Regions from separate parts of the Paenibacillus sp. CR_12 genome, predicted to be linked through region 1. Evidence: predicted binding sites of a transcription regulator. Region 1 holds the regulator's gene; the other holds the start of a gene.
The links. Region 1 encodes CtsR, which represses protease genes until heat stress. Its sites were predicted from a motif close to ATGGTCAATAAAGGTCAAACA; they were not measured.
Positions count from the first base shown of each region.

Region 2: clpP (ATP-dependent Clp endopeptidase proteolytic subunit ClpP) is a predicted target of CtsR. The motif match lies at 7,226-7,246, and genes of this name have one in related genera.

Region 1 covers NZ_JAVFHO010000014.1:6,855-22,176, reverse strand. The annotation lists gene ispF (2-C-methyl-D-erythritol 2,4-cyclodiphosphate synthase) at 42-530, opposite strand; gene ispD (2-C-methyl-D-erythritol 4-phosphate cytidylyltransferase) at 527-1,222, opposite strand; gene RB297_RS30095 (PIN/TRAM domain-containing protein) at 1,299-2,387, opposite strand; gene RB297_RS30090 (nucleoside triphosphate pyrophosphohydrolase family protein) at 2,668-3,063, shown strand; gene pssA (CDP-diacylglycerol--serine O-phosphatidyltransferase) at 3,191-3,925, opposite strand; gene disA (DNA integrity scanning diadenylate cyclase DisA) at 3,975-5,051, opposite strand; gene radA (DNA repair protein RadA) at 5,065-6,432, opposite strand; gene clpC (ATP-dependent protease ATP-binding subunit ClpC) at 6,914-9,370, opposite strand; gene mcsB (protein-arginine kinase McsB) at 9,490-10,554, opposite strand; gene mcsA (protein-arginine kinase activator protein McsA) at 10,593-11,117, opposite strand; gene RB297_RS30055 (CtsR family transcriptional regulator) at 11,142-11,603, opposite strand; gene RB297_RS30050 (GntR family transcriptional regulator) at 11,950-12,666, opposite strand; gene RB297_RS30045 (sugar kinase) at 12,675-13,691, opposite strand; gene dagF (2-dehydro-3-deoxy-phosphogluconate aldolase) at 13,684-14,439, opposite strand; gene RB297_RS30035 (DgaE family pyridoxal phosphate-dependent ammonia lyase) at 14,441-15,322, opposite strand, start outside.
Region 2 covers NZ_JAVFHO010000005.1:616,649-631,970, reverse strand. The annotation lists gene RB297_RS21440 (SIMPL domain-containing protein) at 1-219, shown strand, start outside; gene RB297_RS21435 (ABC transporter ATP-binding protein) at 626-1,597, shown strand; gene RB297_RS21430 (ABC transporter permease) at 1,594-2,442, shown strand; gene RB297_RS21425 (ABC transporter permease) at 2,443-3,249, shown strand; gene RB297_RS21420 (ABC transporter substrate-binding protein) at 3,315-4,367, shown strand; gene RB297_RS21415 (hypothetical protein) at 4,602-4,856, shown strand; gene RB297_RS21410 (PdaC/SigV domain-containing protein) at 4,996-6,069, shown strand; gene clpP (ATP-dependent Clp endopeptidase proteolytic subunit ClpP) at 6,554-7,150, opposite strand; tRNA gene RB297_RS21400 (tRNA-Arg) at 7,313-7,387, opposite strand; gene RB297_RS21395 (sugar-binding transcriptional regulator) at 7,645-8,688, shown strand; gene gap (type I glyceraldehyde-3-phosphate dehydrogenase) at 8,789-9,793, shown strand; gene RB297_RS21385 (phosphoglycerate kinase) at 9,989-11,170, shown strand; gene tpiA (triose-phosphate isomerase) at 11,250-12,002, shown strand; gene gpmI (2,3-bisphosphoglycerate-independent phosphoglycerate mutase) at 12,003-13,547, shown strand; gene eno (phosphopyruvate hydratase) at 13,597-14,886, shown strand.

The DNA.
Region 1 (15,322 bases):
AAAGTTTCCCAGTTCAAAAACTCCCTTTTTGAACGCATACTTCAAGATGATAGCACACCTTTTACAAGGCAGACAACCGACTGCGCGGCGATTCCTTCGCCCCTGCCGGTAAACCCGAGCTGCTCGGTGGTGGTCGCCTTCACGTTCACCTGATCCACCTCGGCATCCAGCGCTTTGGCGATCACTTCCGCCATTTGCGGAATGTATGGCGCCATCTTCGGCTTCTGGGCAATAATCGTGGAATCGATATTACCAAGTCTATACCCGCGTTCCTTCGCCATGACCCATACCTGTTCCAAAAGCTTCAGGCTGTCGGCGTCTTTAAAGGCAGGATCGTTATCGGGAAAATGGCGTCCGATGTCGCCAAGCCCCAGCGCCCCCAGGATCGCGTCCGTCACGGCGTGCAGCAGCACGTCGGCGTCGGAGTGCCCGAGCAGACCTTTGTCATGCGGAATCGTGACCCCTCCGATGATGCACGGCCTTCCTTCTACGAGCTGATGTACGTCAAACCCTTGTCCTACTCGAATCATTCCATGTCCTCTCCCTTACGTTTCTGTAAAAAAGCCGCATATTCCAGATCCTCCGGCGTGGTGATTTTGATGTTGCTGTATTTCCCCTCCACCACGGTGACCGGATGCCCTGCCCGCTCCATCAGCATGGCGTCGTCGGTGCCGGCAAATCCCTCCTTCGCCGCAGCTTCATGCGCGGACAGCAGGTCGGAAAGACGAAAAGCCTGTGGGGTCTGGACGGCCCACAGACTTTGACGGTCCGGGGTACCTGTAATCAGCCCCTTACCGTTCACCTGCTTAATCGTATCCTTCACGGGAACCCCGAGTACCGAGGCGCCTTCGCGGATCGCCGCATCGCGGCAGGCTTCAATTTCCTCTTGCGTTACGAACGGCCTTACGCCGTCATGTATCATTACCCATTCTGAAGAGATTTGCTTGATGCCTTGATATACGGACTGTTGTCTCTCGCTTCCGCCCGGGATTACGGCAGACACCTTATCCAAACCGTATTCCTGCACCCAGGACTGGCAGCGAGAAACATCATCCATCCCCGTTACAAGCACAATTTCCTGCAGCCATGGTATCCGGCTGAATGCTTCAAGCGTATGAACGATAATGGGCTTACCGTCCAGAACCAAGTACTGCTTGCTCTCCCGGGTGCCCATCCTCGTTCCTTTTCCCGCCGCTACGATGACGGCGCCGAAGTTACTCATCACACACCAAACTCCTGTCTCACCCAAACGCCACAAAAGGACGAATACCGGATATGTATATCCCCATCATACCCCTTTACTGGGCTTTTTCCAACAGTTTTGGTTTCGCGAAGATCATCCGGCCCGCCGAGGTTTGCAGTACGCTGGTAACCAGCACCTCCATCATTGTGCCGATATACTCGCGTCCGCCCTCCACTACGATCATCGTGCCGTCATCCAGATATGCGACGCCCTGACCATGCTCTTTGCCGTCCTTGATTATCTGCACCAGAATTTCTTCCCCTGGCAGAACCACAGGCTTCACCGCGTTGGCCAGGTCGTTAATGTTCAACACCGACACGCCTTGCAGCTCGCAAACCTTGTTCAAGTTGAAATCATTCGTGACCACTTTGCCTTGAAGCACTTTGGCGAGTTTCACCAGCTTGCTGTCCACTTCGGATATCTCCTCAAAGTCGCCTTCGTAGATAAGCACCTTTACATCCAGTTCCTTCTGGATTTTGTTCAAGATATCAAGCCCGCGCCGGCCGCGATTTCGCTTCAGAAGATCCGAGGAGTCCGCAATATGCTGAAGCTCCTCCAGGACGAATTCGGGAATGACAATCGTTCCTTCAATAAATCCGGTTTTGCAAATATCTGCGATCCTGCCATCAATAATAACGCTTGTATCCAGAATTTTATGTTCCTCCACGCGCCGGCCTTCCGGCTCGGCGGTTTGGCTCCACTTCCCCGACATCCATAGGGAAGCCAGTTCATCCTTCTTCTCCAATCCAATGCGTAAACCGATGTAGCCGCCGAGCAGGGTGATGCCGACCTGCAGCAGCTGCCCTGCTTGTCCGAGCAAGGATAGCCCCGGTGAGAGCAATAAAGACAGCAGCAAACCGCTCAACAATCCCGCCGTTCCCGCGGCCAGCTCATTCATCGGGATCCGGGAGAACGAAGAGATCAGGCTGTGCAGCCATCTCGTTACCCGATCCGCCGACAGCACGCCGATCATGCCAAACAATAATCCTCCAAGCACCGCGAAGGCCCCGCTTCCCGCTGCAAATATTCCTTGTCCAAACATAGGCGAGAGCCCTGAGAAAGACCGTTCCATTGTATGATATAACGTATACCCGCCCCATGCTCCGCATAATACCGTAAATGCTAAGATAGCTTTTTTTAACATGAGCTTCCGCACACCTCCTTTTTATACCTGATAATCTTGGCTTCTATTTCCAGTATGGTCCAATTTACAAAGTCGTAATCGTGCCGATTGAAGTTTTTCTTATAAAGTTTCCGGATGGGATGACCTGCCTGTTTTTACCTACACCCATCAGGCTTTGACGTGTACTGACATCGACCTCACAACTGGAATTGACCGCCTTTACACGCCTGAAACTGGTTGAAATCGGCTGAAGTAGTGGAATATAATGAACTCAATTCATAATATCGAGGTGGATGTATAAATGAGCGCTCCTAGTTTACAGGCTTTTCAGGACCAAGTTTCCGAATTGTTGCTCCGTCACCGCAGTCTCTTGGATGTTCTGTCTAAAAATGGTCAAAGCAATGCTTCAGTCAACCGGGCCGTCACCAAGGCCATCACAGAATGCGGATGCATCGAGCTCCACGCCACGAAGCAAACCTTCGATATCGGCGCTGATCTCGAATCAGCCCGGGAATTGGCAGGCACGCACGTCGAAGGCCATCTGTGCGAGAATTGCCGCGAAGCGGTAAGCACCGAGCTTGGCCGCAACCTATTTTATATGTCTGCCCTTGCGAATCTTCTGGACATTCAACTGGATGAGGTTGTTGTCAAGGAGTCGCAGAAATGCTCCACATTGGGTCTCTTCAACCTGTCGTAAAAGCCGCTTACATACCGAAACGGACCTTAACGGCAAGGTGCTCCATGCATACAAAAAAAGCATTTATCTCGCTGCTCCTCGCAGGGAAATAAATGCTTTTTATTTGGATATATGTCCTTGCATCCGTTTACCGGTCCGAAGACTGATAGGCTTCATCGGAATTGCGGTCATCTTTTTTGCGACGGTTTTTACGGTTAAGCCTGCGGAAATTCTGCTTCAAGCCGTAACCAGCATACAACACCAAAGGCACGAAGATCAGCATGGAGGTCTGCTCCGGAAAGAACACGGCTACCATCACGGCGCCAATGATGACCAAAGGCGTAAATTTAATCGCTGTTTTCGGAATGCCGATCTTTTTGAAATTCGGGTACTTGACTGAGCTAACCATGAGGTAAGAAAGCAATAGTACGGCAAAAATCATATAAGGTGCTGTAATCTCTTCATGGAACAACGCCAGGGTGGCGAGCACGCCTCCCGCTGCGGGGATCGGCAGGCCGATAAAATATCCCGGGATGCCCGGACGAACATTGAATCTTGCAAGCCGCAGTGCGCCGCACATCGGAAATATGGCGGTCACTGTCCAAGCCAATGCGGTATTAATATCCGTAAACGCTACGGTATACATAATAAGTGCCGGTGCTACGCCAAATGAAATCACATCGGACAAGGAGTCAAGTTCCTTGCCGAATTCGCTTTGGGCATTCAAGGCCCGAGCTACCCGACCATCCAGTCCGTCAAGGAGCATGGCAATGATAATCATAATGGCAGCCATACTCGTTCGACCTTCCGTCGCCAAGATGATACCAATCATTCCGAGAAACAGATTACCTAAAGTAAACATGTTCGGAATTGATTTCGTCATTTTTATATTCACCTCGTTCATGTACGTTCGAACATCGATTGTAGGGCTTTTAGATTTGTCTGTCAATGAATACTTGTTCCTGCAAGCGTTTCAAGCCTTCTTTGATGGTGCGTGCCCGAACCTCGCCGATCCCGTCTACTTCATCCAGCTCATGGATGGAAGCGGTCATAATGCTGGATAAGTCATGGAACTGGTCCACCAGGTTGCGGATGATCACATTCGGAAGGCGCGGGATTTTGTTCAAAATCCGGTAACCGCGCGGCAGTATTTCTTCCTCCGAAGCAGCGGCGGAAGCCGGGTATCCAAGAAGCCGTACGATATGGTGAATGTCCAGCAGCTCCTCATCCGTTGAACGCTTGAGCGCGAGAATGATCTCGCGGATCTTCTCCTCGCTGTACTCCCGGGCATAGTCTGCATACAGCAGCCAAGCCTCCTCCTCCATATTGCTCACAAGCTCATCCATCTGCATGCTGATCAGTCGGCCTTCGTTGCCGAGCTCGTTGATATAGCGCTTGATCTCCTTCTTGATGCGGAGCACCATCTCGACCCGCTGTATGACGTTCACGACTTCCGGGATGGTGACCAGCTCTTCGAATTCGGATGCCGAGAGGTTGGTCAGCGATTGGTTAAGCACCACGCGGTATCGCTCCAGCGTCTGTATGGCCTGATTCGCCTTGGTTAAGATGACGCCGATTTCCTTCAATGCATACCGCAGCGAGCCTTGGTACAGCGTAATAATGTTACGGCGCTGCGAGATGGACACCACCAGCTTGCCGGTCTGCTTCGCCACCCGCTCCGCCGTTCTGTGCCGTATCCCTGTCTCGATGGAAGAGATCGAGGAATCCGGGATCAGCTGGGTATTTGCATATAAGATTCGTTTTAAGTCTTCACTCAAGATGATGGCGCCGTCCATCTTAGCGAGCTCGTATAAATAGTTTGGCGAAAAATCGCAGTTAATGGAGAAGCCGCCGTCGACAACTTCCATTACCTCCGGGCTGTAGCCTACAACGATCAGGGCGCCCGTCTTCGCCCGCAGCACGTTCTCCAGTCCGTCGCGAAACGGCGTTCCCGGTGCTACCAGCTTCAGCAAATCATTCATTTTGTCCAGTTGGCTCGTTTCTTTCACCTTCGTATGCCCCCTAATCTAACGCAACCGCTAATGCATCTGCAACGGTGTTGACTCCGATAATTTGTATTCCTTTCGGATGCTTCCATCCCTTCAAACTCTTCTCCGGCATGAGAACGCGCTTAAAACCCAGCTTCTCGGCTTCTCTTACCCTCTGCTCCGCTCTTGAAACGGCGCGAACCTCGCCGGTCAGCCCCACCTCGCCAAAAATAACGTCGTACGGCTTGGTCGGTATGTCGCGGAAGCTGGATGCGATGCTGACCGCAATGGCCAGATCCACCGCAGGTTCATCGAGCTTCACGCCGCCCGCTACGTTCAGGTAGGCGTCTTGGGTTTGCAGGTACATCCCCATCCGTTTCTCCAGCACGGCAATGATCAGGTTCATGCGGTGATGGTCCACCCCTGTGCCCATCCGGCGCGGTGACGGGAAGTGCGTCGTGGAGATGAGCGCCTGCAGCTCTACCAGAACCGGGCGCGTACCCTCCATGCTTGCAACTACGGTCGAACCCGCTACGCCCAAAGGCCGTTCGGATAAAAAGAGCTCCGATGGATTCCCGACTTCCCGAAGCCCATCCTCACCCATCTCAAAAATGCCAATCTCATTCGTCGAACCGAAACGATTCTTCACCGCGCGAAGCAAGCGGTAAGTATGATGACGCTCTCCTTCAAAATAAAGCACACAATCCACCATGTGCTCCAGCATCCTTGGACCTGCAATGGCGCCTTCTTTTGTCACATGTCCGACAAGGACGGTCGCGATGCCTTTCACCTTCGCCAGCCGCATAAAGCGGGCCGTGCATTCCCGAACCTGGGATACGCTGCCCGGCGCGCTGGTTACCTCAGGCAAGTACACCGTCTGAATGGAGTCGATGACAACGAAGCCAGGCTGTACGTTCTCAATGGCTTCCTCGATCGATTCCAGATTGGTTTCGCAGAGGACAAACAGCTCCGGGGACAGCGCCCCGAGCCGGTCAGCGCGCAGTTTGGTCTGGCGCACGGATTCCTCACCGGAAATGTACAGAACGCGAATGCCGTTCTGGGCCAGTCGGTTGGAGGCTTGAAGCAGGAGCGTGGATTTCCCGATGCCGGGATCGCCGCCGACTAGCACGAGCGAGCCCGGGACCAGCCCGCCCCCGAGCACCCGGTTCAATTCCGCAATGCCCGTCTGGATTCTGGGTTCTTTACCGCTTTCTATATTTATGATCGAAAGGGGTTTTTCTTTACTATGAAAAAGAGGGGAATTCATCCCCTGGGTCTTGATTACCGTCTCGGTCTCCTCTACCATGGAATTCCATGATTGGCAGCCCGGACATTTTCCGAACCATTTGGGCGCTTCATAGCCGCATTCGGTACAGAAAAATTTCGTCTTAGTTTTTGCCATGTGAGTCTCCTTTATGTCGCGCATCATTTGTCGGATTCCGTAAAACCCTGCAAAATCAGGCATTACTCAAAGTTTACCATTTCTTATAATTCAACGTAAAGGTTAATTGGAAACTTTACGCGGGATGAAATGGATTTGTTTCAAATTTGAAGGAGCAGGGGGTGAACATGCGTTAATTGCTGCTGAAAAACCGCGTCCCCTTCGCTGCCGGATCGTTCTTGCGATCGCTGTTAAAACCAGGGAACTGGAATCGAAATCAAAGTGGTTTCCCGGTTTTAAAGGCGACCGCTGTCGCTTCTTCAGAACGATTCCGTCCTCTCCGCTGGGTTGATACATGAGGGAACTGTTTTCGTAATATGCCATTCATCCATATAACCTCTAAGCATCCATGTAGCTGCCCCATACAAAGCCTTCATCATCCGTTAACATTTAAATCAAAAACCCCGCCGGATTTGACTCCAGCGGGGTGATGTTATTTATCTTATTCCGTTTCGGCCGATGCCGCCGTTACACCTTCACTCTTGTTCACAACCAGTTCGCCGTTCGCTTCATCGATGACAAGCGAGTCGCCCTTGGCCACATTGCCTTTCAGCAGCTCCTCGGAAAGGCGATCCTCGATGTGCTTCTGGATAGCCCGGCGCAGCGGACGGGCACCGAAGGCCGGATCGTATCCTTCCTTCGCTATGAAGGCCTTCGCCTTGTCCGTGAGTTCGAAATGCACCTCGAATTCTTTCAGGCGTTTACGCAGCTCGTCGGACATCAGCGTCACGATTTCGGCAATGTGTTTCTCTTCCAGAGAGTGGAACACGATGATCTCGTCGATCCGGTTCAAGAACTCCGGACGGAAGCTCTTCTTGAGCTCATCCATCACTTTGCCTTTCATGTTGTTATAATCGCGGCCTGCATCCGTCACGGCGGTAAATCCAAGCGTGGAGTTCTTCTTGATCGCTTCCGCTCCGACGTTGGAAGTCAGGATGATCAGGGTATTCCGGAAATCCACCACGCGGCCCTTCGAATCGGTCAGGCGTCCGTCTTCCAGCACTTGAAGCAGGATATTGAATACTTCAGGGTGCGCCTTCTCGATTTCATCGAGGAGGACAACGGAATACGGCTTGCGGCGCACTTTCTCGGTCAGCTGACCGCCTTCCTCGTAGCCGACATATCCCGGAGGCGCTCCGACGAGACGCGACGTGGAATGCTTCTCCATGTACTCGGACATGTCGATTCGCACGACCGCATTCTCATCTCCGAACATGGCCTCGGCAAGAGCTCGTGCCAGCTCGGTTTTACCTACCCCGGTAGGACCCAGGAAGATGAAGGAGCCCATTGGGCGCTTCGGATCCTTCAGTCCTGCGCGTGCCCGGCGAACCGCACGGCTTACGGCTTTGACGGCTTCCTCTTGGCCGATTACGCGGCTGTGAAGGATTTCTTCCAGATTCAGAAGACGCTCGGTCTCTTCTTCCTTCAGTTTATTGACGGGAATACCGGTCCAGTTGGCGACAACGTCGGCGATGTCCTCCGGCGTTACCTCGGAATCGGTACGTCCTTGTTTTTCTTTCCATTGGTTCTTCGTGACTTCGAGCTCCTCGCGAAGCTTCTGCTCCGTATCGCGCAGCGCTGCCGCTTTCTCGAATTCCTGGCTTTGGACGGCTGCGTCTTTCTCCTTGCGGATGTCCTCCAGATGCGCTTCCTGATCTTTCAGATTTGGCGGTATGGTATACGTATGAAGACGAACTTTCGAACCGGCCTCGTCAATCAGGTCAATCGCTTTATCCGGCAGGAAACGGTCCGTAATGTAGCGGTCGGACAACTTCACGGCCTGTTCAATCGCTTCGTCGGTAATTTTCACGCGGTGATGCGCTTCGTAACGGTCACGCAGACCGTACAGGATCTGAATGGCTTCCTCCGGCGACGGTTGATCCACCGTGATCGGCTGGAAGCGGCGCTCAAGTGCAGCGTCTTTTTCAATGTATTTGCGGTATTCGTCCAGCGTGGTAGCCCCGATGCACTGAAGCTCTCCGCGCGCCAATGAAGGCTTAAGGATGTTGGAAGCGTCGATGGCTCCTTCTGCTCCGCCTGCGCCGATCAAGGTATGCAGCTCATCGATGAACAGAATGATGTTGCCGGCTTGACGAATCTCATCCATGATTTTTTTCAGGCGGTCCTCAAACTCCCCGCGGTATTTCGTACCTGCTACGACTGAGCCCATATCCAGCGTCATCACGCGTTTGTCGCGCAGCGTCTCCGGAATTTCATTGTTAATGATGCGCTGTGCCAAGCCTTCCGCGATCGCCGTCTTACCTACTCCCGGTTCACCGATCAGTACCGGGTTGTTCTTGGTCCGGCGGCTAAGCACCTGAATCACGCGCTCGATTTCTTTGCTGCGGCCAATGACCGGATCCAGATTGCCTTCCTTGGCAATGGCGGTCAGATCCCGAGCGAGACTGTCCAATGTAGGCGTGCTCACGTTCTGCGGCGTGCCATGATGGCTAGACACCGCTTCGCTGCTGCCCAGCAGCTGCAGCACCTGTTGACGGGCTTTGTTCAGGCTGATGCCCAGGTTGTTCAGCACGCGTGCCGCAACCCCTTCGCCCTCGCGAATCAACCCCAGCAGAATATGCTCGGTTCCCACATACGTATGGCCAAGCTTACGGGCTTCGTCCATGGAGAGCTCAATCACTTTTTTCGCTCTAGGCGTGTAAGCAATGTTGGTTGGCTGCTCCTGTCCGCGTCCGATTAATGTCTCCACTTCGTCCTGGATTTTCTCAAGACCAAGTCCAAGTCCGATCAGCGCTTTGGCTGCAATGCCGTCTCCCTCACGAATAAGTCCAAGCAGGATATGTTCTGTGCCGATATTGTTGTGACCCAGGCGTACCGCTTCTTCCTGAGCCAATGCAAGCACCTTTTGTGCGCGTTCCGTAAATCTGCCAAACATCATAGTATTGCACCTCCACGTTTCAATTAATATATTGAACCTCGCGGATTTCGGTGTATCGCCGGCTAAGACGTTTATACCGTCATCCAACTGTAAACCGAGAAATAATAACTAACGACTTCTTAACGGTTGCCCAATGTCTCGCGAATGAGCTTAGCCCTGTACATATCGCGTTCGGAAGGATTCATGCCCTCTCCATAGGTCTTCTGGAGAAATCCCGGCTGCGTCTTCACGTTCAGCTCGTTCATGACCGGAATTTCCGGCCCTTCCAGCAGGCCGAGATCCACGCCTAGCCGAACATCGGACAAGCGCTGAGCCGCTTCCTTGGAATCCATGACCGCTGCATAGGACAGGATGCCGTATGAACGCATGACCCGGTCCGTGATACGGAGCTTGGATTCACTGAGGAGCCGCGCCCTGGCATTCTTCTCGTGCTCGATGATCTGCAGGGCCACGCTGTGAAGATTCTCGATGATCTCCGACTCGGTTTGCCCGAGCGTAATCTGATTCGAGATTTGAAACAGGTTGCCTAAAGCTTCGCTGCCCTCGCCGTAAATTCCTCTAACGGTCAAGCCTACCTGCGATACGGCCGAGAGAATCCGATTGATCTGCTGCGTCATGACGAGCGCGGGCAGATGCATCATGACCGAAGCGCGAAGGCCGGTGCCGACATTGGTCGGACAGCTCGTTAGGTAACCCCTTTTGTCATCAAAAGCATAATCGATCTCGGATTCGAAAATATCATCCAGCGCCGTCGCGCGGCTCCATGCCTCCCGAACCTGAAATCCGGGATACAGACACTGTATGCGCAGGTGATCCTCTTCATTGATCATAATGCTGACGGATTCATCTTCGGTAAGGATGACGGCACCGTTCCGGGATTCATTAGCCAGATTGGGACTGATCAGATGCTTCTCGACGAGAACCTTCTTATCCAGCTCATCAATCTCACTTAATTTAATTACATGCAAATGCCCGAAATCCTGCAAATCCTCCTTATCCTTTAACACATGGGTCAGGCGCTCTAGCACTTCTCCCGACTGCTGATCCGTTGCGAGCAGCGGGAAAGGAAGATGCTGCAGGTTGCGCGCCACCCTCACGCGGGTGCTGATGACAATGTCGGAATCCTGACCGTTCCCGCGCATCCACTCGCTCAGCGCCGAATCGGTAAACCGGAGATTAGACATCACGCATTCCTCCTACTAAAGTGCAAAATGTAACGATCTTATCCCTGAGCAATGTTACGCTCCAGCTCGCGGATTTGGTCCCGGATCTCGGCAGCCGCTTCAAATTCCTCCTGCAGGATCCTCATTTGAAGCTCCTTTTTAAGCTCATCGATCCGGCGTTTGATCTGAATCCGGCCGCCGGTACGCTTCGGCACTTTGCCCACATGGGAAGTTCCCCCATGGACTCGCTTGAACAACGGATCCAATCGATCCGAGAAATATTTATAACACGCGCTGCAGCCGAACCGGCCAAGCTTGCTGAACTGGGAATACGTCATGCCGCATTCCTCGCATTGCAGCGTCTGGGCCGTTTTCGCACCGGGGGTCTGGCCCTTGCCTGAAGGATCCAGATCCAGCAGGCCTGACAGCAAACTGTGTATAGAAAAACCATTCGACGTACCGGGGATCAATTCCCCTTTTTCGCGGGCACAAGTTTCACAAAAGTGAAACTCCGTTTTCTCCCCGTTCACAATTTTGGTGAAATGAAGTGTCGCCGGCCGTTTACCGCATTCTTGGCATAACATACTCCGATGCCTCCTTACACAGACTCACTTACCTAATAAAGAAATCAGCATCGCCTTCATAATCCTTGCGCGCAGCTCATCCCGATAAGGAAGCTTCACATTCAGGCATTCCCTTGAAACGGCGGCCCGCATCAGGCTGGCCTCCCGCTTCGTCAAAAACCGGGATTCCTCCAGCTGGTAGATCAAGCCTTCCGCTACCGTCTGGTCAATCATGCTGCCGATGGTATGATGAAGGTGCTGCTGGAGTGCAGTATGCTGGGGAAGCTCGATACGCTGAATGCGTATGTATCCGCCCCCGCCGCGCTTGCTCTCGACAAGAAAGCCCTTCTCCAGCGTGAACCGAGTGCTGATCACGTAATTGATCTGGGAAGGAACGCAAGAAAATTGCTCCGCCAAATCGTTCCTTTGAATTTCGACGGTTCCTTCCGGACTTTCCTGCAAAATGCTCTTCAGGTATTGTTCGATAATATCAGAGATATTACGCATGGTCTGTTCATCCTCCACTGTTTGAAACGTTAAGACGGATAGTGATCTTACACGTCCGCACAGAGCCTTGCTTATACGTTGATTAACCATAATCAAAATCAGCGAACCCTCTCGTTGACTTTGACTTTCTTTGACTTTGATCTCATTATAGCACATTTTTTCATTTTGCCAAGAGGGTACTTCTCAAATGTTCGCGCTATGCCTGTATTCTTATTGTACCCACTTCTTCGATCGCTTATAGCCCTTTTCCGAAGAACAATTCAACCGAAGGAATAAAAAAAGAAGCAGCCAACGTTCCGGATTAAAACCGGTCTCTTGGCCACTTCTTCCTGTCGTTTTCTGTATCTTAAGCATCATAACTGATCAAATAATGCTGTAACTCCGTATTGTAATACCCGATGCTGTATTCAATGATGCTGCCCGTCTGGTCGTAGGAGGATCTCAACCGCTTCAGTAACGGGGTCCCGGCGCTTACGCCCAACAGTGAGGCAATCTCCTCATTAGCCACGGTCGCCAGGAAACGGTCCCGGAAATTCTCCAGCGTGATTTGGCTCTCCTCGATACGTTCATACAAGGACGGCAGTTCGCTTGAATCGAACTCCTCCCCCATGTCCACCAGGGACGATACGTAATGGGTGTAGTAGATAAACGGGCTCCCGTCCAGCAAATACAGCCGCTCGATCAGCAGGCACCGCTCACCGAATTTCAGGAACAATTCGCTATCCGGTTCATTGTGCACCCATTCCGTCTTCAGATGGCGCTTCCGGATCTGGTGGCCCTCTTCAACCAAAATCTCGGTAAACAGCTTCCCCTTGGACAGCTTGGAAAAGGACGTGTTCCGGGTTACGATCGTTCCCACACCGCTCCGCTTCTCTACATACCCTTCCTGGTACAATTCCTGGATCGCATTGCGAACCGTCATTTTGCTGACGTTAAATTCCTGTTCCAGCTGCGGCTCGGAAGGAATATGGGAACCAAGTGGATATACCCCATGCAGAATCCGATCTTTAATGATCTTCTTGATTTGCAAGTATAATGGACCGTTCTTCCGCGTGATCGACATGCTTCCTCCTACCTTTCCACGTCAGACATATGATGACTCATCGCCTGAAGCACTTCGCGTTCGTTTGCCGTCGGCGTATCTCCCGTTACGGTATGGGCAAGCATCGCCGCCGCTGCGGCAAACTCAACCGTCCGGCCCGGCTCATATCCCTCCGAGATCCCATGAATCACACCGCTGGCATAGGCATCGCCCGCCCCGATGCGGTCATGGACGGAGAACGTCAACGTTTGGGAAAAATGAAACGCTCCATCCGTGTAAAGATAGCCTTGCAGGGAATGGGTATTGTCCCCGTTGATCTTGCGGTGGGTACCCGACGCAACCGTAATATTATACTTCGCCGCCACCTTCGGAATCAACTCCTGCAGCTGTTCGTGCCGATCCTCCCGAGTTGTTTCCATGCCAAGGATATGGATGGCATCCTTCTCGTTCATGAAGACGATATCCGCCAAAGACAGCATTTCCTCGTAGTGCGGCTTGGCAAAATCGTAGCGGTCAGCGCCCCATAAGGAAGGACGGTAGTTGCAGTCGAACACAACCGTTCCGCCGCTTTGCTTGACCTTGCGAGCCAAGACCTTCATCTGACCCCGCACGGTGTCGTTCATGGAAAGGGTGATGCCGCAAAAATGGATCACGTCGATCTTTTCGGCAATCGCATCGAAATCGTACATGGCATCCTCCGCCGTATTAAAGCTGCTGCCCAGGCGATCCGTATAGGTCACACGACCGGGTCTAACGCCAAACCCATTCTCCAGGAAGTACATGCCGACATATTTGCCCCCGCGGCTAATGAGCGAAGTGCCGATCCCAAGCTTGCGCAGATATGAGATCGCCGCTTCGCCAAGCGGGTTGTCGGGAAGCGTGCTGACGAGGTACCCCGCATGTCCGAACCTTGCCACGGCCGACGCGATGTTGACACCCGTCCCGGAAAAGGAATAGTTCAGGTGGCTCTCTTGTGCCAAGGAAGCATACCCTGGTACTTGAAGACGCATCATCACTTCGCCAAATGCAGCGATCGTCTTAGGCATATTGATCAACCAGCGCTTTTAACTTAAGGTGCAGCTCTTGCACGTCGCTAATGATCGTATCCCCGCTGGCCGAGTCGATGATCGAGGAGTATACGTGAGGGATGACCTGCTGTACTCCTGCCTCGAACGCGATGCGGACGATGGCTTCAAAATTCTCTTTATCGATTCCGCCCGTCGGCTCTAACGCGAATCCTTCCTCCGCGCATGCCTTCGCTACCGCACGATACTCCTCTTCCAGCTTCAAGCCCTGCATCGGGAAATACTTCAGTGCGTTGCCGCCCATATCGCGTACAAGCGCGATTGCCGATTTTACGGGGACGACGGCTTTGTCCGATCCGGCAGCGCTCACCGGTCCGGTAGATATGTTCACGTAGCCCACTTGTCCCGAAGGGGACACGAGGCTGTTAATCCAGCTTTCTTCGCCGCCCAGGTTGGCACGGGTTGCACCGACCGCCGGAAACACCTGATTGATATGCGTGCCCGGGTAGCTCTTCACGATCTCCGCGACCACCGCCGCTTGACGGTTATCGCCGGCGCCCAAGCCGATGGATACCGCATCCTCGATGACGGCCCCGTACTCCTTCATCGCGATGACGGCTTCCTGCGCATTCGGGTAATTTTTCGACAATACGCCGACCAGCACATGCCCTTCCGAAGCTTCGAATATTTCCTTCGCATTCTGAATGCTGCCTGCAAGAACGTTTAATGCCGCGCGGTTTCTGTAAAGACGTTTCTCCATGTTTGCCATCTTAGTTTCCCCCTGCAATCTGCTGTATTCTCGTTATAATGACTTGCAAATCATCGCCGGAAAGCGAGCGAGGATCGATATCAAAATACCCCTGGCGTACGCCGTAATCCCGGGTATACACCGCAATGTCGCCTTCGCGCAGCTGATCGTTCATGAATTTGGCGCTTACCCCGGCCGCCTCCTCATTGACCTTCACGCGTCCCCGGAAGATCGCTCTTCCCGCTTCGTCCTGCACGATCGTAACCTCAATGCCCGGCAATTTCGATAAGGACTTCATTTCCTCCAGTGCCGCCTTCTCCAACTCGCTCTTATCTTCCTTCACCATATACTCATCCAGCGCCTGAAGCAATCCAAACGTCGTTTCCTTGCCGACCTTCATGCTCCGCCCAATGCCATGCAGCTGCGCCTTCACCCACTCCACGTATTGGCGCTTGCCTCCTACTATACCGGAGGTCGGACCTTCGATTGCCTTAGAACCGCTGTAAATAGCCAGATCTCCGTACTTCACATACTTCTGGATATCCTCCTCGGCAGCGGCATCCACGATCAGCGGTATTCCATGTGCCTGGGCCACTTCTGCCGCTTCTTCCACCGAAATCATGTTTTTCTGCACGCAGTGATGGGACTTCACGTATAAAATGGCAGCGGTCCGTTCATTTATCGCCTCTGCGATATGCTCCTTACGCCCTTCGTTGGCGTACCCTACCTCTACGACCTTGCCGCCTCCGAGATAAACCATCGTTTCGACGGGAGCTCCATACTGCACATTATGCCCCTTAAACAGAATGATCTCGTTCTTCGCAATCGGCTCCTGATGCAGTCGGTCACTGCGCCTGCGATTGCCCTCTGTGACGATTCCAGCCACGGATAGAGCGATGCCGCT
Region 2 (15,322 bases), on a different contig from region 1:
GACCTGAAGGCACAAGCGATGGCGAAGGCGTCCAAGCGTCAACTCGGTATCGTACTGAACATTGTGGAAGGTTCCGTTGGCGTAGATACCATCTATGGCCTCGAAAAAATGGCGATGGAAGCACAGTCCACGGCAGCGGACGCGGGCGCAAACACCTCCGTGAAGCCGGGCGAGATCAAAATCACGACACAGCTGTACGTGCAATACCAGCTGAAGTAGTCGCTGTAATCGACGCAGCATGCGAGAAAACCGTTCATTCCGGTCTTTATCGGGCGAACGGTTTTTTAGCATGTCATTTAAAAAATGAAATACCATTTTCCGGTGCCATATCCGGCCCTTCCCCTGTCGAAATACTCAGAAAAGTGTTGTGTATAGGGGGAAAACGAGGTATAGTGAATATGCGAAAAACTGAACTTTGATCTAACGTTTAAAGCCATACCCATGGATATGGCTTTTTTTTCTTAGTAGAGACTTCTAACCGCCTCCACCCTTAAGAAACGGATTCTGCCAACCTGAGCATAACAGGCAGTAGGACCGTTTCTTCTTAGTGGAGAACGTTTTTGTGCATACTGGTAATAGGATGTACACATGGAAACGAACAGGTCACATTTTGAAGAAGGGGTTGATGCATGTGATTGAACTTGTCCAGATCGAGAAGCATTTTCAGGGACAAGCGGTCGTGCATCCGCTGTCGCTCTCCATTAAAGAAGGGGAATTCCTGACTTTGCTGGGCCCCAGCGGCTGCGGCAAAACGACGATTCTCCGAATGATAGCAGGATTCGAGCAGCCGACCGAAGGACAGGTATGGCTGGCGGGTCAGAATGTGACGGATATGCCTGCGAACAAGCGGGATTTGAATTTGGTATTCCAACACTATGCTCTGTTTCCGCATATGACCGTAGAAGACAATATCGCTTTTGGACTGAAAATGAAAAAAATGTCGCGCCAGCTCATCAAGGAGCGCGTGGACGAGGCTGTTGCGATAACGCAGCTGACCGCCTTGCGGGAACGCTTCCCGCACCAGTTGTCCGGCGGACAGCAGCAGCGCGTGGCCATTGCGCGCGCCATCGCCAACAAGCCGAAGGTGCTGCTGCTGGATGAACCGCTCGGCGCGCTGGATTTGCAGCTGCGGAAGAACCTGCAGTCCGAGCTCAAGCATTTGCAGCGGACGCTCGGGATCACGTTTGTATATGTAACGCACGACCAAGAGGAAGCCATGATGCTGTCCGACCGGATCGTCATCATGAACCATGGACGGGTAGAGCAAATCGGCACGCCGCGCGAGATCTATGCGAGACCGCAAACGCTGTTTGCCGCCACGTTTGTAGGGGAGAATAACGTCTTCTCCTCGCCCGAGGGGCTTTTTGCCGTACGGCCGGAGAAACTCATTCCCCAGCGGGAATCGGGTGCCAAGAAGAGCGGCGTGATTGAGGATGTGCAGTACCTCGGCAGCGTTCATAAGCTGCTGGTCCAATTGGACGATGAGCCGATGAAGGTCACGATTGCCCTCGATATCTCGGATGACCATCCGTGGGAGGTTGGCGAACGGGTTGGGGTGAACTGGAACGCCAAGGATGAGGTGATCATCGGGCCATGAGGAAATCAAGGTTCCTGTTGACTCCGGTGCTGCTGTGGTTATCCCTGTTCCTAATCGTTCCGATGCTGATCGTGGTCGGCATTTCCTTTCTCTCGCGGGATTCGCTCGGGAATGTCGTGTTTTCCTTCAGTCTGGAAGGATACAAGACTTTTTTTGATCCATTATATTTGGGCATCTACTGGGATACCTTGGTACTGTCGCTGCTGACTACGGTGATATGCTTGTTAGTCAGCTATCCTTTGGCCTATTATATAGCCAACGCTTCCCCGCGTATCCAAACCTGGGGATTGATTCTGATCACGGTTCCGTTCTGGATCAACTTTTTGATTCGAACCTATGCGTGGGTTTTGCTGCTCCGGACGCAAGGCGTGGTAAACAGCCTGCTGATGTGGGTTGGATGGATCGACGAGCCGATTCAGATGCTGTATACGTACGGCGCCGTACTGCTCGGGATGGTGTATAACTTCATTCCGTTCATGGTGCTGCCGATTTACGTGGCCTTGGAGCAGATGGACAAACGTCTGCTGGATGCGGCCAGCGATCTGGGCGCTTCCAGATGGAAGGCATTTCGGCATATTACCTTGCCTCAGAGCAAGTCCGGCATCATGACGGGTGCGGTTCTGGTCTACGTATCGACTTCCGGGATGTTTGTCGTCACGGATATATTGGGGGGCGCCAAGTCCTCCATGATCAGCAATATCATTCAGCAGCAGTTCCTGGGTGCGCGCAACTGGCCCTTTGGAGCGGCGTTATCGGTTATTTTTGTGATTACGTCCTTGGTGCTGATCCTGCTCTTTAACCGGGCGATGCAAGCCCGCCATCAACGCGTAGGGGAGGGGAGATAAGTGAAAAAGAAGAATCACCCGCTGCTCGGGGTTCACTCTTTCCTTATGATGGCTTTCATCTATGTACCCATCGTCATGATTATCATCTATTCCTTTAACGATACGCGGCTTAGCGGCAATTGGGAAGGCTTTACGATGGATTGGTATGTGTCGCTATTCCAGAATCGGCACGTGATGGAAGCGCTGATGAACAGTTTGACGGTGGCCGTCATCTCGACGATCGTTTCCACCCTGCTCGGGACTGCAGCGGCGCTCTCGCTTCGGAATTTGGGGCGTAAAGGCCGCAGCGGCATGAATGGCCTGCTGTATCTGCCGGTCATCATCCCGGATATTATTATGGGGCTGTCGCTGCTGGTGCTGTTCAGTCAACTGAACATGCCGCTTGGCAAGGCAACGGTGATCATCGCCCATATTACGTTCAGCCTGTCGTACGTCTATGTCGTGGTAACGGCCCGACTGTCAGGGATGGGCAAACAGCTGGACGAGGCTGCCCAGGATTTGGGCGCCACGCCTTGGCAAACGTTCCGGCACGTCACGCTGCCGCAGATTGCACCGGGCATTATCTCCGGCGCATTGATTGCTTTCACGCTGTCGCTGGACGATTTTATGGTCAGCTTTTTCGTCGCCGGCCCAAGCTCAACAACGCTGCCGATCTATATATACGCTCAGGTGAAGCGCGGCATCTCGCCAGAGATCAACGCGCTGTGTACGCTGCTCATACTGGTCAGTATCACGCTGATCCTGTTAGCCCAATATATTCTTAACCGCGGCAATGGGCAGAAGAAACACAAAACATTACCGATCTAAGCGATAGAAACGCTTTTTTCGAAATAAAATTAAAACATGCAAGTGGAAAGAGAGGAGATATTGAATTGAAAAAATCAAGATGGACCCGCCTGCTGACGGCAGGCATGGTTGCGGTATTGTCTGTAGGACTGCTGGCCGGCTGCGGCTCGGATAAGGAGACGCTTCATATTTACAGCTGGGCGGATAACTTCGATCCCGAGGTGCTGAAGGACTTTGAGGAGAAGTTCGACGTGAAGGTAACCTACGACAACTACGCGAACAACGAAGACCTGCTGGCTAAGATCAAGGCTGGCGGCAGCGGTTATGACCTCATTCAGCCGTCCGATTATATGGTCAAAACGATGATTGAATCGGAGCTGCTTGAGCCGCTTGACATGAATAATATCCCGAACTTCGTCAATATTACGGATACTTTCAAAGATCCGTCTTATGACCCGGGCAATAAATATTCGATCGTTTACACGTCCGGAGTAACGGGAATTGCATATAACAAGAAGTATGTGAAGGACGAAATCAACAGCTGGGAAGACCTCTGGAATCCGGAATACAAGGGCAAAGTCCTGCTTCTGGACGACAACCGTGAAATGATCGGCATGGCGCTGAAAAAGCAAGGGAAATCCAACAGCAGCACGGATGAGGCGGAAATCACGGCTGCATCCGATGAGCTGAAGACACTGCTGCCCAATGTCCTTGCGTTTGATACGGACAATATTAAGCAGAAGATGATTCAGGAGGAAGGCTGGATTGCCACGGTTTGGTCCGGTGACGCGGCGTTCATCGCGGCGGAGAATCCGGATGTAGCGTACGTGGTGCCTGAAGAAGGAGCGACCATATTCTCGGACAACTACGCGATTCCTAAAGGCGCGAAGAATAAGGAGCTGGCCGAGAAATTCATCAACTTCATGATGGAGCCTGAAGTCAGTGCCAAAAACTATGAATTTATCGGATACAGCAATCCGAACACGAAAGCGATGGAATTCCATAGCGAGGAATACCGCGCCAATACGATGATCAACCTGACGGAAGAGGAGCTGGGCCGTACCGAGTGGCTCGATAATGTCGGTGACTCGCTCTCCGTCTATGATCGTTTATGGACCGAACTGAAGAGCGGTCGTTAGTATAAGCTTCAGTTCTTCATCTTTTTGTAATAAAGGAAGCCTGTCCCCTAAAGGGGATGGGCTCTTTTTTTTGCAGAGCAGAATGAGACATTAGTCCCAAAGTGGGAAGAATTGGCCGATTTTCAGGAATTCCACCACAACTTCAGGATCCTTTTCGTTGTTATATATAAGGAGGTTGTATACGGTTTAGGCCCGTTTTTTATAAATGGGGTATCCCAGAAAGGAAGAAGCAGCTTGAGTGATCTGACGAGCATGGGGTTTATTGCTTTGATTGTTGCAGGCATCGCTGCTGTTTTTTTTCTGAATTTTTTCAGGAAAAGCGCGCTGCATCTGCTGCTGACGAGCATTCACAGTGCACTCGTTGGCATCGGTTTGATTCTTCTTGCTTACGTTGTCCAAGGCAGTGAACTACTGCTGCTTGCGGGTTCAAGTGCTCTCTTGTTCGGTGTGTTTCTTAGCGCAGCGGCGTTCGTCCGGAAAGAATCATGAGAATGTATAGGTCCTATGGCATGGAGTCAAAATTGTCATTCACTTTGTTACCAATACATTGAAAGCTTTCCTTATAATGATTAAGGGTAATAGATTAACAACTAACGGAAACTTAATTTAACAAAGGTGGAATTCTGATATGAATCCTAAATTTCGTGTATGTGCATCATTAATTGCAACTAGTGTCCTGCTTGGTAGTCTTGGTTTGAGCGGACAGGTCATCGATGCAAGCGCCGCTAAGGCACCCGTTTCCGCCAGCCAAAAAACGTCGAAAAATGAAGTTGTACTGAAATGGAACGGCAAAACCTTGTCACAAAAAGGTCTAGTGCTGCATGGGGTAACTTATGTGCCAGCGACAGCTTTGCGGGATGGTCTGGGGATGCCTCTTAAATATGATTCCAAAAAACGCACGTATACACTGGGTAACGGCTATAACAAGCTGAGCGCCGCCGTGTATGCTGCAAGCGAAATCGGCATTCTGGTGAACGGTTCGTATGCCGGCGAGCCTGGCGGACAGATCATCAATGGACGTCTGTATCTGCCGTTCAAAACGATCAGCGAATACATGGGCGTTCAGGGACAATGGAATCCTTCCTTGAAAACACTGAGCATGACACAGAAGAAGCTGAATGACATTACCATTAAATCGGTTGCGCTCAAGAAGAATATTCAGGGCGTAGACGCTGTTGTGAACTATCCTGTAATCAGCGGACTCGATAATGCGGAGGTCCAAGCCGAAATCAACAAAGTGTTGAAAGAAAATGCGTCCGGCGTAATCACCGGCGCGGAAGGAAACGCCGAGGAATTCCCGCCGTCGGAATCCAGTTTCCCTTACGAATTCAGCGGTGACTTCGTGGTCCATTACAACCAGAACGACATCCTGAGCATTACGGCGTATGATTATTCGTACACCGGCGGTGCCCATGGCATGACCTTCCGTAAAAGCTTCACGTTCTCCTTGAAGGACGGCAAGCAAATGAAGCTGGGCGATTTCATCAACATGCAGGGCAAGAACAAGCAGAAGCTGAACAACCTTGTGCTGAGCAAGATGAAGAAAGAGGGAGGTTACCTCGGCGGTTTTGAGGGAGTGCCTGCCGATGCCGACTTCTATGTGAAGGATAACGCGGCGGTGCTGTACTTCCAGCTTTATGAATACACCGCCTATGCCTATGGATTTCCTGAGTTTGAGCTGAAGCTGAAAGAGTGGAAGTAAGAGTATATCATAGGCGGTTTGTGTAAACTGTAATCACTAAATTTCATACTATAGCTTGTTTAGATACATGATGCTGTCCTGATGTAACACTGTGCTGGAACCCGTTGCGATAAATCCCCTGATCAATTGAGCGTGGAGCATATACTCCTGCGCCCTATGATCAAGGGGATTTTTTGTGTATCTCACCATAGGCGTACCCTTTTTCCCCTCCCCTCAAGTTAAGACAGGCCTTTTAGGAGGGGGATGGCCTTACCGTCTTTATGTTTTATTGAAAAAATCGTACCGAAGTGAGAGTATCCTTGGAGGAGCAACGCGTTCGCCTTTGGAATCGGGAAACCTCCTTATTTAATCATTCATGTTTCCCGATTTCAACAGCACCCGAAGGGGATACTCTCACTATTTAGTATTCGAAGTTTTCGATGAATCCAGAGGATAAGAAAAGGCAGGCACCGGATAACGGCGCCTGCCCTTTACTTCATTTCTTTTATAAGCCTTGCGGCGGTGTGTTTTCCAGTACTTGATCGATCAGGCCATACTCTTTGGCTTCGTCAGCCGTCATGAAGTAGTCGCGATCCGTGTCCTTCTCGATGCGCTCCAGCGGTTGGCCGGTGCGTTCGGACAGGATGCGGTTCAGCTTGTCGCGCATTTTGAGAATGCGGCGGGCACGGATTTCAATATCCGTGGCTTGACCTTGTGCGCCGCCGAGCGGCTGGTGAATCATGATCTCGCTGTTAGGGAGACCGTAGCGTTTGCCTTTGGCGCCTGCGTTAAGCAGGAATGCGCCCATGGAAGCAGCCATGCCGACACAGATCGTCGAGACGTCCGGCTTGATGAACTGCATCGTATCGAATATCGCCATACCTGCGGTAATGGAACCGCCAGGGCTGTTGATGTAAAGATGAATATCCTTCTCGGGATCCTCAGCCGACAAGAACAGCATTTGGGCAATGATGGAATTGGCGACCACGTCATTTACGTCGGAGCCGAGGAAGATAATGCGGTCTTTCAGCAATCTGGAATAGATGTCGTACGCCCGCTCACCGCGGTTGCTTTGTTCAACGACCATAGGTATAAAACTCACGTGGAAAACCTCCTCTTAAGTACCTCATATAAATACTGTTACCGTATTACCCACATGATAAACAATTTAAATCAAAAAGTCAAAGAAAGTCAAACTATTGAGTAAAAAAAAGAGCCGTTATGGGCACTTTAGGGTAATCAGTATAGAGAATAAATGTTATAATGGCGCGCCCGCGAGGAATCGAACCTCGATCTCAGGCTCCGGAGGCCTACGTCATATCCATTGGACCACGGGCGCACAAAAATCAGCAACGAAGTTGATTATACCGCATCTATTTCAAAAATACAATAGCGGACAAAACTTTGTTCCTATTATATAGACGAGCAGGTAGTTGGCCATAATGTATAAGAATGCCTGGGGTAGAGAAATATACTTTCGGACACTTGCAACCGGCATGATTATTGGTTAGAATAAGGGTGGGACTTAAAAAGTTTAACTGGGACATTTTACGACCAGGTAGGAGAGCCGAGACGAAGTTTGCAGGAGTGGAATGCATGCGTAACCTATTAGAAATACAAGAGCAACTTCTGCCGGATCTGATGGACACTCTTAAACGAAGGTATACCATCCTTCATCAGATCAAGTTGTCCGGAATTGTTGGCCGAAGAACACTGGCTTCATCGTTATCGATGACCGAGCGTGTTCTCAGAGCAGAGACTGATCTTCTGAAAGCGCAAGGGCTGATCGAGATTGAAACGCTCGGCATGCGGATCAGCGGCTCAGGGATATGCTTGCTGGAGGAGTTGGAACCGGTCATGAATGAGTTGTTCGGACTGGTTGAACTGGAAGAGAAGATTCGTCAGGCTTACGGGCTTCGTAAAGTGGTCATTATTCCCGGTGACAGCGAGTCATCTCCGGAAGTCAAACGTGAGCTTGGCCGGGCCGGAGCAAGAACGCTGCTTAACTTTGTCCAGGATGGAGATACGATTGCCGTAACAGGCGGCTCCACGCTCGCCGAAGTGGCAGAGCAGATGTCCTCTTTGCCTGGCGGCGAACCGTTGACAAGCACTTGGTTTGTGCCGGCGCGAGGCGGCCTCGGGGAGAGCATGGAGATTCAAGCGAACACCATCGCTTCCAAAATGGCTAAGCGCGTTGGTGCTGAGTACCGATTGCTTCATGTACCGGATCTGCTCAGCGAGGATGCTTATCAATCGTTGGTTCAGGATCAGCACATTCAGGAGATCGTGGATGTGATCAGGCGCAGCCGCGTCATTATTCACGGCATCGGGGATGCCATGGAGATGGCCAGACGGCGGAAGCTGGATGAAGGCTCTATCCGGAACTTGCAGGCAGATGGCGCGATCGCGGAATCCTTCGGCTATTATTTCAGCGAAGATGGCGAAGTTGTCCACAAAATGCTTACCCTTGGACTCCGGCTGGAGGATATTATGCGGACGGAGACCATCATCGGCATTGCTGGAGGGCAAGGCAAGGGCAAAGCGATTCACGCGGTGCTGAAATTCGGACACGAGGACATTCTCGTTACGGATGAAGCCGCAGCATTGGAAGTCGAGAAGGAAATTGACGCCGGCATCTGAGTCCGCGGGCGTACAACAGATTTTTCATTTTTTGTTGTCTTGATTGGCTTAACGGCCAATCTTGAATATATAAATTTTACAAATATGGAGGGAACTACTCATGGTTAAAGTAGGTATTAACGGTTTTGGACGTATTGGACGTAACGTATTCCGCGCTGCGCTGAACAACAGCGAAGTTGAAATCGTGGCAATCAACGATTTGACGGACGTAAAAACGCTGGCACACCTTTTGAAATATGACACAACTCACGGCAGACTGAATGCAACTGTTGAAGCTAAAGAAGGCGCACTCGTTGTAAACGGCCGCGAAGTGAAAGTATTCGCTGAGCGTAACCCTGAAGCATTGCCTTGGGCTGAGTACGGCGTTGAAATCGTTGTAGAATCCACTGGTATTTTCACAGCGAAAGACAAAGCTTCCGCTCACTTGAAAGGCGGCGCTAAGAAAGTTATCATCTCCGCTCCAGCTACTGACGAAGATATCACCATCGTTATGGGCGTTAACGAAGACAAATACGATGCAGCTAACCATACTGTAATCTCCAACGCTTCTTGTACAACAAACTGCTTGGCTCCTTTTGCTAAAGTTCTTGACGAGAAGTTCGGTATCGTTAAAGGCATGATGACTACGGTTCACTCCTACACGAATGACCAGCAAGTGCTTGATCTTCCGCACAAAGACCTGCGTCGTGCTCGTGCAGCTGCCGAAAACATCATTCCATCCACAACAGGTGCTGCTAAAGCGGTTAGCCTCGTTCTGCCACAATTGAAAGGCAAATTGAACGGTATGGCAATGCGTGTACCTACGAAGAACGTTTCCGTAACGGACCTCGTAGTTGAGCTGTCCCAAAACGTAACCCTTGAAGATGTAAACGGAGCTCTGAAAGCAGCTGCTGAAGGCCCGCTGAAAGGCATCTTGAACTACTCCGAAGAGCCGCTTGTATCCAGCGACTACAATGGCGATCCAGCTTCTTCCACTATCGATTCGCTCTCCACTATGGTAGTTGGCGACAACATGGTGAAAGTTGTTTCTTGGTATGACAACGAGTGGGGCTACTCCAACCGTGTCGTTGACCTCGCTGCTTACATCGCAAGCAAAGGTCTGTAATTGATCTAGCCATTCAATCGAAGAGGAGTTCCGTTCACGGGTCTCCTCTTTGGTTCATGGTTTTTCCTTGTTTTCATGCCAGAGCACTGGGAAGAATAGATAAGAATCCGGGCGCTGGTTAGACGATAGAGAGAGATACGAGAGCAACTGCATGCTGTCGGTGAGGAGAATAGTTTTCTTAGGAGGAACGTGGAGATGAACAAGAAAAGTGTACGTGATGTAGAAGTAAGCGGCAAACGGGTGTTTGTCCGCGTCGATTTCAATGTACCGCTCGAAGATGGTAAAATTACAGACGACACTCGTATTCGCGAGACTTTGCCGACGATTAAGTATCTGGTGGAGCAAGGAGCGAAAGTCATCCTGGCCAGCCACATGGGTCGTCCCAAAGGAGAGGTCGTAGAATCTTTGCGCCTGACTCCGGCGAGTCAGCGTCTGTCGGAACTGCTCGGCAAACCGGTAGCCAAAGCGGATGAAGCGGTAGGAGAAGCCGTTAAAGCTCAAGTCGAGAAGCTGCAAAACGGCGATGTGCTCGTACTTGAAAATGTTCGTTTTTACCCTGGTGAAGAGAAGAATGATCCGGAACTTGCGAAGCAATTCGCTGAGCTGGCCGATCTGTTCGTGAACGACGCGTTTGGTGCTGCTCACCGCGCGCACGCTTCGACAGAGGGGATTGCTCATCATCTTCCGGCCGTATCGGGATTGTTGATGGAGAAAGAGCTGTCCGTTCTCGGCAAAGCCCTTTCGAATCCGGACCGTCCTTTTACCGCCATCATCGGTGGATCGAAGGTTAAGGACAAAATCGACGTGATCGACAACCTGCTTACGCTTGCTGACAATGTCATCATCGGCGGTGGACTTGCTTACACGTTCTTCAAAGCTCAAGGCCATGAAATCGGTCAATCTCTGCTTGATAAAGAGAAGCTTGATGTGGCACTCGGTTTCATCGAAAAAGCCAAAGAGCTGGGCAAAAACTTCTACCTGCCGGAAGATATCGTCGTTACGGACGAATTCAGCGCAGACGCCAATACCAAGGTCGTTGATATCGACGGCATCCCAGCCGATTGGGAAGGCGTTGACATCGGTCCTAAGACTCGCGCCAAGTATGCAGAAGTGATCAAGAACTCCAAACTTGTCGTGTGGAACGGTCCTATGGGCGTATTCGAAATCGCTCCGTTCAGCAACGGTACTCGTGAAGTGGCACAGGCCTGTGCGGAAACGGAAGCTTACACGATTATCGGCGGCGGCGACTCGGCTGCAGCAGCGGAGAAATTCGGCCTTGCCGACAAGATGGATCACATCTCGACAGGCGGCGGCGCATCTCTTGAGTTCATGGAAGGCAAAGCACTTCCTGGTGTTGTGGCACTGAACGATAAATAGAATGAGGAACTGCATTGGATAGCAAGTGGATGAAGTTTGGACCCTGGAGAATCTTCGGGGGAATAAAGGAGTGAATCGTGTGAGAACACCTATCATAGCTGGTAACTGGAAAATGTTCAAAACTGTTCCGGAAGCAACTTCATTTATTGAAGATGTGAAGGGCAAAGCGGAAGTAGAAGGCGTGGAAAGCGTGATCTGCGCGCCGTTTACCAATCTTCCTGCATTGGTTGAAGCGGCAAAGGGCACGAACATCAAAATCGGTGCACAAAATCTTCATTTCGAAGACAATGGCGCCTTTACGGGTGAAATCAGCGGCTTGATGCTGAAAGACCTGGGCGTGGACTACGTCATTATTGGACATTCCGAGCGCCGTCAGTATTTTGCTGAAACCGATGAGATCGTGAACAAGAAGGTACATGCGGCATTCCGTCATGGTCTTCTTCCGATCGTATGCGTTGGCGAGAAGCTGGAAGAACGCGAAGCCGGCCAAACCAAAGACGTGTGCAAAGTACAAACGGAAGCAGCGTTCGCAGGTGTTCCTGCTGATCAAGCGGTTCATGTCGTTATTGCTTACGAGCCAATCTGGGCAATCGGAACGGGCAAATCCTCCACGGCAGAGGATGCGAACGAAGTCATCGCCTATATTCGCGAACTCGTTAAAGGCCTGTACGGCGAAACCGTTGCAGACCAAGTTCGCATTCAATACGGCGGCAGCGTGAAACCTGAAAATGTAGCGGAGTATATGGGACAAAGCGACATCGACGGCGCGCTCGTTGGTGGTGCAAGTCTACAACCTGCTTCCTACATCGCACTCGTTGAGGGGGCGAAGTAAATGTCTGCTCCAAAACCCGTAGCTCTGATCATCATGGACGGTTTCGGGCTTCGCAACACCGAGGTGGGCAATGCGGTCGCTCAAGCGAACAAGCCTAACTACGACCGGTATTTGAAGCAATATCCGAACACCACGTTGACCGCTTGCGGCGAAGCCGTAGGCTTGCCGGAAGGTCAAATGGGGAACTCCGAAGTGGGTCACTTGAACATCGGCGCAGGCCGGATCGTGTATCAGGATTTGACCCGCATCACGAAGTCGATTCGCGAAGGAGAATTCTTCGAGAACGAAACGCTGGTGGAAGCCGTTCGCGCTGCCAAGAACAACAACAAGAAGCTGCATCTGTACGGGCTGGTATCCGACGGTGGCGTTCACAGTCACATTGAGCACATGTTTGCGATGCTGGATCTTTGCAAGAAGGAAGATTTCCATGACGTATACATCCATGGTTTCATGGATGGACGCGACGTGGCACCGGACAGCGGCAAGCAGTTCGTTAAGGATCTGATTGCGAAGATTGAGGAAGTGGGCGTTGGCCAAATCGCTACGCTTTCCGGTCGTTACTACGCAATGGACCGCGACAAGCGTTGGGACCGCGTCGAGAAGGCTTACCGTGCGATGGTGTACGGCGAAGGCCCTAAATATACGGATCCGCTGAAAGCCATCACCGAATCCTACGAGAAATCGGTTTATGATGAATTCGTAGAGCCGACCGTCATGGTAAATGGCGCGGGAGAACCGGTAAGTCTGGTGGAGAGCGGAGATTCCGTCATCTTCCTGAACTACCGCCCTGACCGTGCGATCCAGCTGTCCCAAGTGTTCACGAACAAAGATTTCCGTGGTTTCGATCGCGGACCGAAGTTCCCGCAAAGCTTGCATTTTGTCTGCTTGACGCTGTTCAGCGAGACGGTGGAAGGCTTCGTCGCCTACAAGCCGAAGGATCTGGACAACACGCTGGGCGAAGTGCTGGTTCAGCACAACAAGAAGCAGCTTCGCATTGCGGAAACGGAGAAGTACCCGCACGTGACGTTCTTCTTCAGCGGCGGACGCGATGTTGAGCTTCCAGGCGAAACGCGCGTATTGATCAACTCGCCGAAAGTGGCGACGTACGATCTGAAGCCGGAGATGAGTGCCTATGAGGTGGCGGATGCTTGCGTGAGAGAAATCGAAGCGGATAAGCATGACGCGATCATCTTGAACTTCGCGAACCCGGACATGGTAGGTCACTCCGGTATGCTGGAGCCTACCGTTAAAGCGGTAGAAACCACCGACGAGTGCGTTGGCAAAGTGGTGGATGCCGTTCTTGCCAAAGGCGGCGTGGTTATCATTACGGCTGACCACGGAAATGCGGACATGGTATTCGATGAGAATGGCCGTCCATTCACCGCGCATACCACGAACCCGGTTCCGTTCATCGTAACGGATGAGAACGTAACGCTGCGTGAAGGCGGTATTCTGGCCGACATCGCGCCAACGATTCTTGATCTGATGGGGCTGCCGAAGCCTGACGAGATGACGGGAACCTCCATGATTGCAGCACGTAAATAAGTAGTTCATAATGGAACATAAACATAACATTTCAAAGGAGACTATACACATGACTATTATTTCTGATGTATATGCACGCGAAGTCCTTGACTCCCGCGGCAATCCAACCGTAGAGGTTGAAGTATACCTGGAATCCGGTGCAATCGGTCGCGCTATCGTTCCATCCGGTGCTTCCACTGGCGTTCACGAAGCGGTTGAGCTTCGCGACGACGACAAATCCCGTTACCTGGGCAAGGGCGTTCTGAAAGCCGTTGAGAACGTGAACGAAATCATCGCTCCTGAAGTGATCGGCATGGACGCTCTGGACCAGCTCGGCATCGACAAGCTGATGATCGCTTTGGACGGTACGCCAAACAAAGGCAAATTGGGTGCGAACGCCATCTTGGCCGTATCCATGGCTGTAGCTCGCGCTGCTGCTGATGCTTTGGATCTTCCGCTATATGTATACCTTGGCGGATTCAACGCCAAACAACTTCCAGTACCTATGATGAACATCGTGAACGGTGGCGCTCACGCGGACAACAACGTTGACGTACAAGAATTCATGGTATTGCCTGTTGGCGCACCTAGCTTCAAAGAAGCTCTTCGCATGGGCGCTGAAATCTTCCACAACCTGAAATCCGTTCTGAAGGGCAAAGGCCTGAACACGGCGGTTGGTGACGAAGGTGGCTTCGCTCCTAACTTCACGTCCAACGAAGATGCACTGTCTTCCATCATCGAAGCGATCGAAAAAGCCGGCTACAAGCCAGGCGAAGATGTATTGCTGGGTATGGACGTTGCTTCCACCGAGTTCTTCAAAGATGGCAAGTATGTTCTGGAAGGCGAAGGCAAATCCTTCACGCCGGCAGAATTCGTTGACCTGCTCGCTTCTTGGGTAGACAAATACCCGATCGTAACCATCGAAGACGGATGCTCCGAGGACGATTGGGAAGGTTGGAAATTGCTCACCGAGAAATTGGGCAACAAAATTCAACTCGTGGGTGACGACCTGTTCGTTACGAACACGGAGCGTCTGGAAAAAGGCATCAACGAGGGTATCGGTAACTCCATCCTGATCAAAGTAAACCAAATCGGTACATTGACTGAAACTTTCGATGCGATCGAAATGGCAAAACGCGCAGGATACACGGCTGTCATCTCCCACCGTTCCGGTGAGTCCGAGGACAGCACGATTGCTGATATCGCAGTGGCTACTAACGCAGGCCAAATCAAAACGGGTGCTCCTTCCCGTACCGACCGTGTGGCGAAATACAACCAATTGCTTCGCATCGAAGACCAATTGGGCGAGCTTGCTCAATACAACGGCTTGAAGTCGTTCTACAACCTGAAGCAAAAATAATTGAAATAAGAGAAAGCCCGGCTCCTGCCTTTGAGGGAGCTGGGCTTTTTTGCATTGATTTGAGGAGCTGCAGGGTTGGGGCTGCACACTCTAGTATCGTGCCGTGGGGCGGTGCGTATATCGTCTCCGGTCGCTGTTAAAATCGGGAAGCTGGAATGGAATAGGCTGAGGAAGCTTCCCGATTTTAAAGGCGAACGCGTTGCTCCTCCACCGATATACGCACCTGGGCAGGGGAGGAGGCGTGCAGCCAATTGTGAGTATTTCATAGGAGTGCAAAGAAGAAAGCCCAGCTCTGTGAAGTTACATGAACCGGGCTTTTGGGCGTGGGAGAAGAAGAGATCGAGGGCTGCACACTCTGGTATCGTACCGTGGGACGGTGCGTATATCGTCTCCGGTTGCTGTTAAAATCGGGAAGCTGAAATGAAATAAGCTGTGC